DNA from 2 places in the Proteus hauseri genome. Region 2 is predicted to be linked to the other one. Evidence: predicted binding sites of a transcription regulator. Region 2 holds the regulator's gene; the other holds the start of a gene.
What was found. Region 2 encodes PurR, which represses purine synthesis genes. Its sites were predicted from a motif close to CANGCAAACGTTTGCNTG; they were not measured.
Positions count from the first base shown of each region.

Region 1: purT (formate-dependent phosphoribosylglycinamide formyltransferase) is a predicted target of PurR. The motif match lies at 2,845-2,862, and genes of this name have one in related genera.

Region 1 is NZ_CP026364.1:663,134-668,373, reverse strand. Features, by position in the region: gene PH4a_RS03235 (glycoside hydrolase family 32 protein) at 1-432, opposite strand, end outside; gene PH4a_RS03230 (aminoimidazole riboside kinase) at 692-1,639, shown strand; gene rarD (EamA family transporter RarD) at 1,877-2,788, shown strand; gene purT (formate-dependent phosphoribosylglycinamide formyltransferase) at 2,894-4,081, shown strand; gene PH4a_RS03215 (substrate-binding domain-containing protein) at 4,078-4,860, opposite strand; gene PH4a_RS03210 (ABC transporter substrate-binding protein) at 4,872-5,240, opposite strand, start outside.
Region 2 is NZ_CP026364.1:3,171,060-3,176,299, reverse strand. Features, by position in the region: gene PH4a_RS14470 (nucleotidyltransferase domain-containing protein) at 270-953, opposite strand; gene sodB (superoxide dismutase [Fe]) at 1,211-1,789, shown strand; gene cydH (cytochrome bd-I oxidase subunit CydH) at 1,921-2,004, opposite strand; gene purR (HTH-type transcriptional repressor PurR) at 2,273-3,298, shown strand; gene punR (DNA-binding transcriptional activator PunR) at 3,320-4,222, opposite strand; gene punC (purine nucleoside transporter PunC) at 4,342-5,240, shown strand, end outside.

The DNA of each region.
Region 1 (5,240 bases), 1.4 Mb from region 2:
TTTCTCAAAGTGAATACCATCTTCACTAACAGCAACACATTGAGCTTCATAAATTTGGCTATCATCGCCTTCTTCACCTAGCCAGTTGTGGCCAGTATAAAAAAGATAGAGTTTTCCTTCATGACTAATTGCGGAGCCAGAAAAACAGCCGCTTTTGTCATAATCATCACCAGGAGCAAGTGCAATAGGTTGATGTTGCCAATGGATCATATCGTTACTTGTGGCATGACCCCAATGCATTGGCCCCCAATGTTCAGAAAATGGGTGGTGTTGATAAAATGCATGATATAAACCATCGTGATAAATAAGCCCATTAGGATCATTTAACCAACCAGCGGGGGGCGCTAAATGGAACGAGGGATAAAAATCATTGCCTCGTTTTTCAATCAAGGTTTTTAAAGCCGCGTGTGATTGTTCTAAACGTTGTTTCATATCATTATCCTTATCTTACTAAGCATCAGAGGTTATTTTGGTTATGCGCTAGTAAAAATTATCGCTTTTATTTTGTTATGTTAACGATAACATTTAATGTCAAAAAATGGAGGAACAGCAGATTTACTTTATCATCTTACTTTATTATGTTAACGTTATCAGTATTGATTTACGAGTAATATCTTCATTTTTTAGTTATCAACACTAATCAAAACAGAATATAGTGAATAAAAATAATTGCTTATCTTCAGGAGAGATTATGAAAGTCTGGTCTTTAGGTGATGCTGTTGTTGACTTAATCCCACTACAGAACATGCAATATGAAGCATGTGCAGGGGGAGCACCAGTAAATGTAGCTGCTGGAGTGGCAAAATTAGGTCAACAAAGTGGCTTTATTGGGCGTGTTGGTGAAGATGCCTTTGGCCACTTTATGCAAAAAACACTATTTGATCTTGGTGTTGATACTAGTGCAATGGAATTTGATGAACTCCATCGAACCAGTACGGTTCTAGTGTCTTTGCAAGAGAATGGTGAGCGTGATTTTACGTTTTTAGTTGCAGAATCTGCCGACCAATTTTTAACTGATAAGTCATTACCAGTATTTGAAAAAGATATTTTGCATTTTTGCTCATTGGCGTTGGTGAATCCTATTTGTCGAACCACGCTCGATAGCGCAATACAACAAGTTAAACAAAGCGAGTCACTACTGAGTTTTGATATTAATTTGCGTCCTCAGATGTGGCTAGATCATGAAGAGATGCGCGAGATTATTGATAATTATGCACATAAAGCGGATGTGTTGAAATTATCTGAAGATGAACTCACTTGGATGACGCAAGAAATTACCCTCAATAATGCGTTAAAAAAATTAGAAGAATATCCTGCGCGTTTAAAAGTGATCACCCAAGGCTCAAAAGGATGTTTGGTTCTTACACCGAATACACAAGTTGCGTTAAGTGCTTTTACGGTTGATTGTGTTGATACAACGGGTGCTGGCGATGCGTTTATGTCTGGTTTATTAGCCGCGGTTGCTGAATATGGTTTTGCTGAAGATGAGCAATATTTATCAAAAATTGTAACACAAGCAGCTGCTTGTGGCGCATTAGCAACAACGCAAAAAGGCGCTATTGCAGCGGCTCCTAGTCGAAAAGTATTACGTGATTTTATTAGTAAGCAGCCACCGTTACATGTGCGTGATATTTTTTAAAAGATAATTTCACCTGTTTTCTGGTCGTAGTTCTTTACTGTAGTTTTCTATTTACGGTTTTTAGTTATATTGATCTTCATTGATATTTTCTCGCAAAAGTATTAATGGAGATTTTTTTTTATTTTTTTATATGGTCTTGATTTGCTAAACCATTAATCAACGTACTGGATCATATTGTTTCTCTGGTTTTGAGCGTATAATAATTAGTCCTATTTACTTTTTATAAGGGAATGCTAAATGTGGGCTCAGTCGGGCGCGGTATTAGCCATCTTTTCTTATATTCTGTGGGGAATAACCCCTCTGTTTTATCGGCTTTTACCCGGAGCTCAACCATTAGAGATGTTGGCTCAACGTCTTATTTGGTCGATTCCTTTATTATTGCTTGTTCGTTTATTTATAAAAAATAGAACCCGTTGGCACGCTGTCTTTCAAGATAAACGCTCCATTTTTATGTGTTTATTTAGCTCATTAGCGATGGCTGTTTCGTGGTGTACATTTACATATGCCTTAACTCATCAACAAGTCTTAGAAGCCAGTTTGGGGTATTTTATTAATCCCTTATTTTCTATTTTATTAGGTGTGGTTTTCCTTAAAGAAAAATTGAACTCAGCAGAAAAAAGTGCGGTTATTCTGATCTGTGCGGGTGTCGGTTATCAATTGTGGATGTATGGCGAATTACCCGTATTGGCTATTATGATGGGCGGTGCTTTTGCGGTTTATGGGTTGATCAGAAAGTTTATTCGCTTTGATATTATTACATCGCTATTTATTGAAACCCTATGGTTAATACCATTAGCTATAGGTGTTACCATCTGGTTATTTTCTCGAGATGAAAGTGCACTTTCTTCTGCTGATAATCTGACTCGCTTTTATTATATTTTAACGGCACCTGTGACTATTTTGCCGTTATTATTCTTCACTGCTGCAATCAAGCGCACTACATTAACCGTTATAGGTTTAGCACAATATATAGAACCCACTATTCAGTTTTTATTGGCGGTATTCTTATTTCATGAAGCGTTTGATGAAGTGAAAGGGGTGAGTTTTTCACTGATTTGGCTCGGATTATTGTGCTGTATTGTAGCGCTTATTCGCCGGCGACTTAATTCATTAAAAATTTCAAAAGGCAAACGTAGCCAAAGTTTATAATTCTTTTTTTGTGATATCGCTATTTTTCTATCACATAAAATCCGTTATGCTATGCAAAAGCAAACGTTTGCGCGTGATGGGTTCTTATTGAATTGAGGATGAAAAATGACAGTGCTGGGTACGGCTCTTTGTGCAAGTGCAACAAAAATAATGCTATTAGGTGCGGGTGAACTAGGCAAAGAAGTTGCGATAGAGTGCCAACGTTTAGGTATTGAAGTCATTGCGGTAGATCGCTATCCAAATGCGCCCGCAATGCATGTTGCTCATCGTCATTATGTCGTTAATATGCTTGATAGCAATGCATTAAAACAGGTTATTGAACAAGAAAATCCTGATTTTATTGTGCCTGAGATTGAAGCTATTGCGACCTCTTTACTGGTGGAGTTGGAGCAACAAGGACAAAAAGTGGTGCCTTGTGCGCGTGCTGTTAAATTAACGATGGATAGAGAGGGAATACGTCGTTTAGCTTCGGAAATACTACATTTACCTACATCAAACTATCAATTTGTCGATGATGAAGCTGCATTTAGCGCGGCCGCTATTGAGATTGGCTTCCCTTGTATTATCAAACCGGTAATGAGCTCTTCAGGAAAAGGGCAAAGCGTGATACGCAATGAAGATGACTTAACACATGCATGGGCTTATTCGCAAGAAGGCGGGCGGTCTGGTAAAGGTAGAGTGATTGTCGAAAAGATGATCCCATTTGATTTTGAAATAACGTTGTTAACTATTCGCGCTGTCGATGGGATTCATTTTTGTTCTCCTATTGGTCATCGTCAAGAAAAAGGTGATTACCGTGAATCATGGCAACCGCAAAAGTTGAGTGATATCGCTTTAGCTAAAGCGCATCATATTGCTAGTCAAGTTATTGAGAATTTAGGTGGTTATGGTTTATTTGGTGTCGAATTATTTGTTCAAGGCGATGAGGTTTTCTTTAATGAAGTTTCACCTCGTCCACATGACACTGGATTAGTGACGCTGATTTCACAAGATCTTTCAGAATTTGCATTGCATGTTCGTGCTTTTTTAGGTTATCCGATAGGCGGGATCCGCCAGTTAGGTTGCTGTGCTTCTGCCGTTATTTTACCTACATTAGAGAGTACTAATTTGGTTTATTCGGGTATTGAAAAAGCATTGAAAACTAACCGACAAATTCGCCTCTTTGCAAAGCCTGAAATCGCGGGTAGCCGCCGCTTAGGCGTTGTATTAGCTCATGCCGATACTATTAAACATGCTCTTGATGAAGCCAAAGCAGGGGCTCAAGCCATTTCCGTAAATGATGCTGTCGATTAAACGCATTGGTTGTTGATAACTATCTTCTCTTTTTTACCGCTATTCATTGACGATATAGGTTCAGTTAGCGGTAAGAAACCCGCATCAACAAAATAGTGTTTGGCATAAGGAGAGAGTATCTCTTGATATAAGCCATAGGCTTGAGCATCAATCAATGCAGCACAATAATGAGCCATTACGTTAAAAGGATTAGGTATAGTAAACACCATTAATTCAGGAAATTGGCTTAATGTGTGTTGATAATGTTGATAACCAATAAAAAGATCGGCTTGTTGTGTGGTAATTAAATAATGCGCAGCCATTTTTCCGACTGGAATAGTAAGTGAATGCTTACCCCCAACTAATGGTATAGCACGCTGTTTTAATTGTTTACCTAAACTCGGATTAGTCTGTTCGATTTTTTCAAAAAGTTGCCAGCAATAGTCGCCAGAAGGGTCTGATTTTGGTGTGGATGTACCCAGTTTAAGTGCTGGATTTGCAAGTAATGAGAGCCAAGTATCATGTTCACTAACACAATCGCGATGAGCTGTAATGCATAGCTGATTGCCAATAAATGGCGCATATTGCAGAGCCATCCCTTGTTGGATTAGTTGTTGAGTATTATTTTCATCAGCAGATAAAAATAGATGACAAATTTCACCTTGCTCAATACGTTGACGTAATAAGCCCGCAGGGCCAAATGTAAGTGTCCACTCTTCTCCTGTTTTTTGATGATATTGTTCGATAAAGGCTGGCAAAGTAGCCCGTAGGCTACCCGCTGCAAATAGTGAAAGTCCCATTGTTCTACACCTTATTCTGCGCCTTGATATTGAGTGCGATAGAATTTTTGATACCAATCATTTGCTGTTTTTTGCATATCAATATCGTTAAATTTTTCGGGGTAAAGCTTTTTTGCCATCCATAATTCGCCAATTGCCATTGCTTCTGGCATAGGGTAGCCCCAGGCTTTAGCGTATTCTGGCATCAAATAAATACGATTATTTTTTACTGCACTAATAACCTGCCAACGAGCATCTTGTTTAATTTCATCAACAACTTGTGGATAGCGATCTTGAATAAAAATAACCTCAGGATCCCATGCAATAACTTGTTCTAAAGCAACTTGTTTATAGCCTTTTACACTAGACGCAGCGACATTTAGTGCGCCAGCATGATCCAT
Region 2 (5,240 bases):
CCACTTTATATTAGAAAGCTCTATATAAGTTTAATACTGATTAAAATCATAAGATTAGAATGAAAGATGTACTAGACAAATGACTCATATTCCGTTAGAACATGGCAATTAAATCAGCATATTAGTTATTTTTTTGTGCGTATTTTGTTTGCTCTTTCTTGCCAAATGAATCGCTATAATTTTTGATTTATATTTTTTCTACAGCGGATAAAAATGAAATTGTATTTTTCATTTGGATAAGAAATTCATCTTTTTGATAAATACCTAGCTCAATATGCTTCATAAAAAAACATAAGCTCCTTAACCAATTTAGGCTCTATTTTTATAAGCCTAGAGAGATGTTCACCCAGTAAGTCAGGCCAATCTCCCCCTTCTTGCGCTCTCAATATATTAGTAGATCGAATAAGTTTCTTAGACGCCTCTTTTGATAACTTTAAAAAGGTTTTTAAGTCGTTAGTTTGTTCAATTCTTAGAAGATAATCAGAAAGTACCGTCAAGTAGTCACCATTTACGGCATAGGCAACCGCTCGTGAAGGTTTAAACAAGGAAAACTGTAAAGAGAGATCTTCGCCATAAATATAACGACAATGATGTTTTAACCAATAGCCCCAACTAGTTATATTTTCTCGTAGTAGCACCTCTGATTTAGAGGCAATGTCAAAATCAACTTTAGGTACAATTGGATAAAGCTCAATAGCTTGTTGCGCTATATTGGCCATATTTAATTTATCTATGTCATCAATGTCTTTATCTAAAATAACACAAAGATCGAGGTCTGATTTTGGCTGCTTAGCAGCACCTGTTGCCACACTTCCATAAACAAAAATACTGCAAATGTGACTTTCATAAAGTGTTAATAACCGAGATTGAACAAACACTAAGAGTGCCTGATACTCTTTCTGTATTGGCTTTATTACTAACACAGAAATATATCCATTTTTATCAACCGTCATTTCTTCCTCTTAATTATTTATCGGTAAAATTAACCCTATTTAATATAACCCCTTTATTTCGACAATATGTAAGCTTATATTTTGTTATGATTATGGATAAAAGATATTTAGCTGTTATTTCAGCAAGTTTTTGTTAAAATAATTAGCAAAATAGCAACAAATTAGTGATTCATTTGCCTCATTTTATCAATTCAGATGATTTTGATGGAATGATTTTAGGCACAAAACCCGAAATAGATAGTATAAAGGAGTACGCAATGTCTTTCGAATTACCAAAATTACCTTATGCGTTAGATGCTCTTGAGCCACATATCTCTAAAGAAACTTTAGAATATCACTATGGCAAACATCACCAAACTTATGTAACCAACCTGAACAATCTGGTTAAAGGTACTGATTTAGAAGCTAAATCTCTAGAAGAGATTATTAAATCAACTGATGGTGGTATTTTCAATAACGCCGCTCAAGTTTGGAACCATACTTTCTACTGGAACTGTTTAGCTCCAAATGCAGGTGGCGCGCCAACAGGCAAAATTGCTGATGCTATCAACAAAGCATTTGGCTCGTTTGAAGAGTTCAAAAAACAATTTAACGATGCCGCGGCTAAAAACTTCGGTGCAGGTTGGACATGGCTAGTGAAAAAAGCAGATGGCTCAATCGCTATTGTTAATACTTCTAATGCTGCAACACCCATTTCTGGCAATGACAAACCACTATTAACAGTTGACGTATGGGAACACGCTTACTATATCGATTACCGTAATGCGCGTGTAAAATACTTAGAAGAGTTCTGGGCACTGGTTAACTGGTCATTTGTTGAAGCTAACTTTGCTTAATTTATCTTAACCACTAAAGATCAATTATTGGTGTTTGGTGGCAAAATAACAAAGGGCCTTAGGCCCTTTGTTATTTACAGATATCCGATTAGTTATAATTAAAATTAACCTGATATTATATAAAACAGTGATTAAAACAGCATTGTAGAAAATAAAACAATCATGACGAGTGCTGCAACTGCTGTACTCAAACCAAATTTCAGATCCGTATCCATTTATTCTCCCTCAAAATGATTATAATACACGTTATTAACCATAACATTGTCATGGCTAATTATTATCACATATCACAATTTGCTAATATAGCGACTAGTGCACAATTTATAACATTGATTAATACTTCCACTTTTGAGCTAGATCATACAAAATTCATAGCTAACAGCTAAATTATTGCCAGTATTCGCCCTATGTATGACTATACTGGCAGCAGAACCACAAAATTAGATTAAAAGAGACCAATGAAGGTCAGGAGTTTTTCACACCATGGCAACAATAAAAGACGTGGCAAAACGCGCAGGAGTGTCAACCACGACTGTTTCTCATGTTATCAACAAAACACGTTTTGTTGCTGAGAACACCCGAGCAGCAGTTTGGGCCGCTATTAAAGAATTAAATTATTCGCCTAGTGCTGTTGCGCGTAGTTTAAAAGTCAATCACACCAAATCAATTGGCTTGTTAGCCACGTCCAGTGAAGCTCCTTACTTTGCTGAAGTGATTGAAGCTGTTGAAAATAGCTGTTATAGCAAAGGTTATACACTGATATTATGTAACTCACATAATAATCTAGATAAGCAAAAAGCTTATTTAGCGATGCTAGCGCAAAAACGCGTCGATGGATTATTAGTTATGTGCTCTGAATATCCCGATCACCTTCTCTCTCTATTAGAAGGCTATCGTAATATTCCAATGGTAGTGATGGATTGGGGAAAAGCTCGGGGTGATTTTACTGATACCATCATTGATAACGCATTTCATGGTGGATATATTGCAGGCCGCTACTTAATTGAGCGTGGTCATCGCGATATCGGTATTATTCCTGGCCCATTAGAGCGTAATACTGGTGGTGGACGTCTTCAGGGATTTTTAAAAGCAATGGAAGAAGCTAAAATCATTGTAAAAGATGGATGGATTGTACAAGGTGATTTTGAACCAGAGTCTGGTTACAAAGCCATGTATCAAATGCTAAATCAAAAACATCGCCCTACCGCTGTGTTCTGTGGTGGAGATGTCATGGCAATGGGTGCTATTTGTGCAGCCGATGAATTAGGTCTGCGTGTACCATTTGATATTTCTATTGTTGGTTACGATAACATTCGTAATGCTCGCTATTTTACCCCTGCATTAACAACCGTTCATCAGCCCAAAGAACGCTTAGGTCAAATGGCATTATCTATGCTGCTTGACCGGATCGTTAACAAAAGAGAAGACGCACAAACTATCGAAGTTCATCCACGGTTAGTTGAGCGCCGCTCTGTTGCTGATGGCCCATTCATCGATTACCGCCGTTAATTAAACGGTATCTCGACTGACTTAACGAAGCCATTCCGCATTTAGGGTTTGGCTATCACCAAGATAATCTAATAACCAAGACAAAGCGGGTGACTCACTTTTATCGACCCAAGTGAGGCAACAAGGACTATCGGGTAATGGCTGTGCCAATTTAAGCACAGCTAGCTTTCCTTTAGCGATTAATGGCTCAGCTCTATGCAAGGGCACCATACCAACACATAATCCTGCAAGTAAGCACTCCAATCCCATATCCCACGTAGGGACAACCATTCTACGCTGATTATTTAACGCCCAAGTATCACGCTTTGGCAAACTACGCGAGGTATCTTCTAAACAAAGGCTCGAATAAGGGCGCATTTCATCGTCGGTTAGCGGATGTTCTGCTTTAGCCAATGGGTGGTCAATATGACAAACACAGCGCCAAGGCATAAATCCCATATCTTTAAAGCTATATCGTTCACCAATTGGCGATGCTCTGGTGGCGCCAATAGCTAGGTCAACACGCCCATTAACCAATGAGTCCCACACCCCATTAAAAACTTCAGGATAGACATAAAGTTCGATATCGGGGAAATGTCGATAAAAATCAAGAATAAGTTGTTGTGTTCTTTCCGGTTTTACGATGCAATCTACTGCTATACTAAATTGTCCGCGCCAACCATTAGAGACTTGCTGACACATATGTCGAGTGTCATTCATTTTTTTGATAACAGAGCGGGCTTCTTTGATGAAAATCTTACCCGCATCCGTTAATTCGACATCACGATGGCGGCGTTCAAACAGAGGCACAGCAAGCCATTCCTCTAATTGTCGAACAGTATAACTAACAGCGGAGGGTACTCTGTGTAACTCTTGAGCAGCCGAACTAAAACTTCCTGTTCGAGCGACAGCATCAACAACTTCTAGAGAGTATTCTGACCACATAAAGTTTATTCCTTTGAAAATTTTTCACAGCATTAACCAAATATTCCCGTTTCACAAGTAAAATAGGTCTTAGTTACAATATATAAAATGTTCTACATCACATAACATAGAAAATTAAAATGAATTTAAATACATCCACACAAACAAAAACACCTGCGCGCTTTATGGTCTACCTTGCTGGCCTAAGCATGTTGGGTTATTTAGCTATTGATATGTACCTGCCTGCATTCGGTATGATGCAACGGGAACTATCAATCAGCGAAGGCGCGATCAGTAATAGTTTAAGTATTTTTTTATTCGGTTTTGCTATTGCGCAATTACTTTGGGGACCTCTTTCTGACAAAATTGGTCGTAAGCCTGTTCTGTTAATCGGTTTAAGTCTTTTCTCTTTCGGTTGCCTTGGTATGCTTTGGGTTGATAGTGCAACCAGCTTACTCGCAATGCGTTTTTTACAAGCCTTTGGTGTTTGTTCTGCTGCTGTAATTTGGCAAGCATTAGTTATTGACCGCTTTGATGAATCTCGTTCACAACATGTTTTTGCTTTAATTATGCCACTGGTTGCTTTATCACCAGCATTAGCCCCTCTTATTGGCGCATGGTTTTTACAACATGGTGGCTGGCGTATGATTTTTATTTTATTAATGGCGGTAACTATCGTTCTAATGCTACCAACCTTAATGCTGAAAAATATTAAACAAAAACCTGTTACAGAGAATGGCTCAGCTCAAGCTTCAGCCTCTTTTATGACATTACTAAAATCACCTATCTACAGCGGTAACGTTTTAATTTATGCCTCTTGTAGCGCCGGTTTCTTTGCTTGGTTAGCGGGTTCTCCTATCATTTTAGAAAAAATGGGCTATTCCCCTCAAGATATTGGCTTAAGTTATATTCCACAAACTATCGCCTTTATGGTTGGTGGCTATGGCTGTCGTATCTTACTGTCTAAAATGACTGGCAAATCACTGCTACCATTATTGTTAATAGGTTATGCCGTTAGTATGACCGCACTATTTTTAGT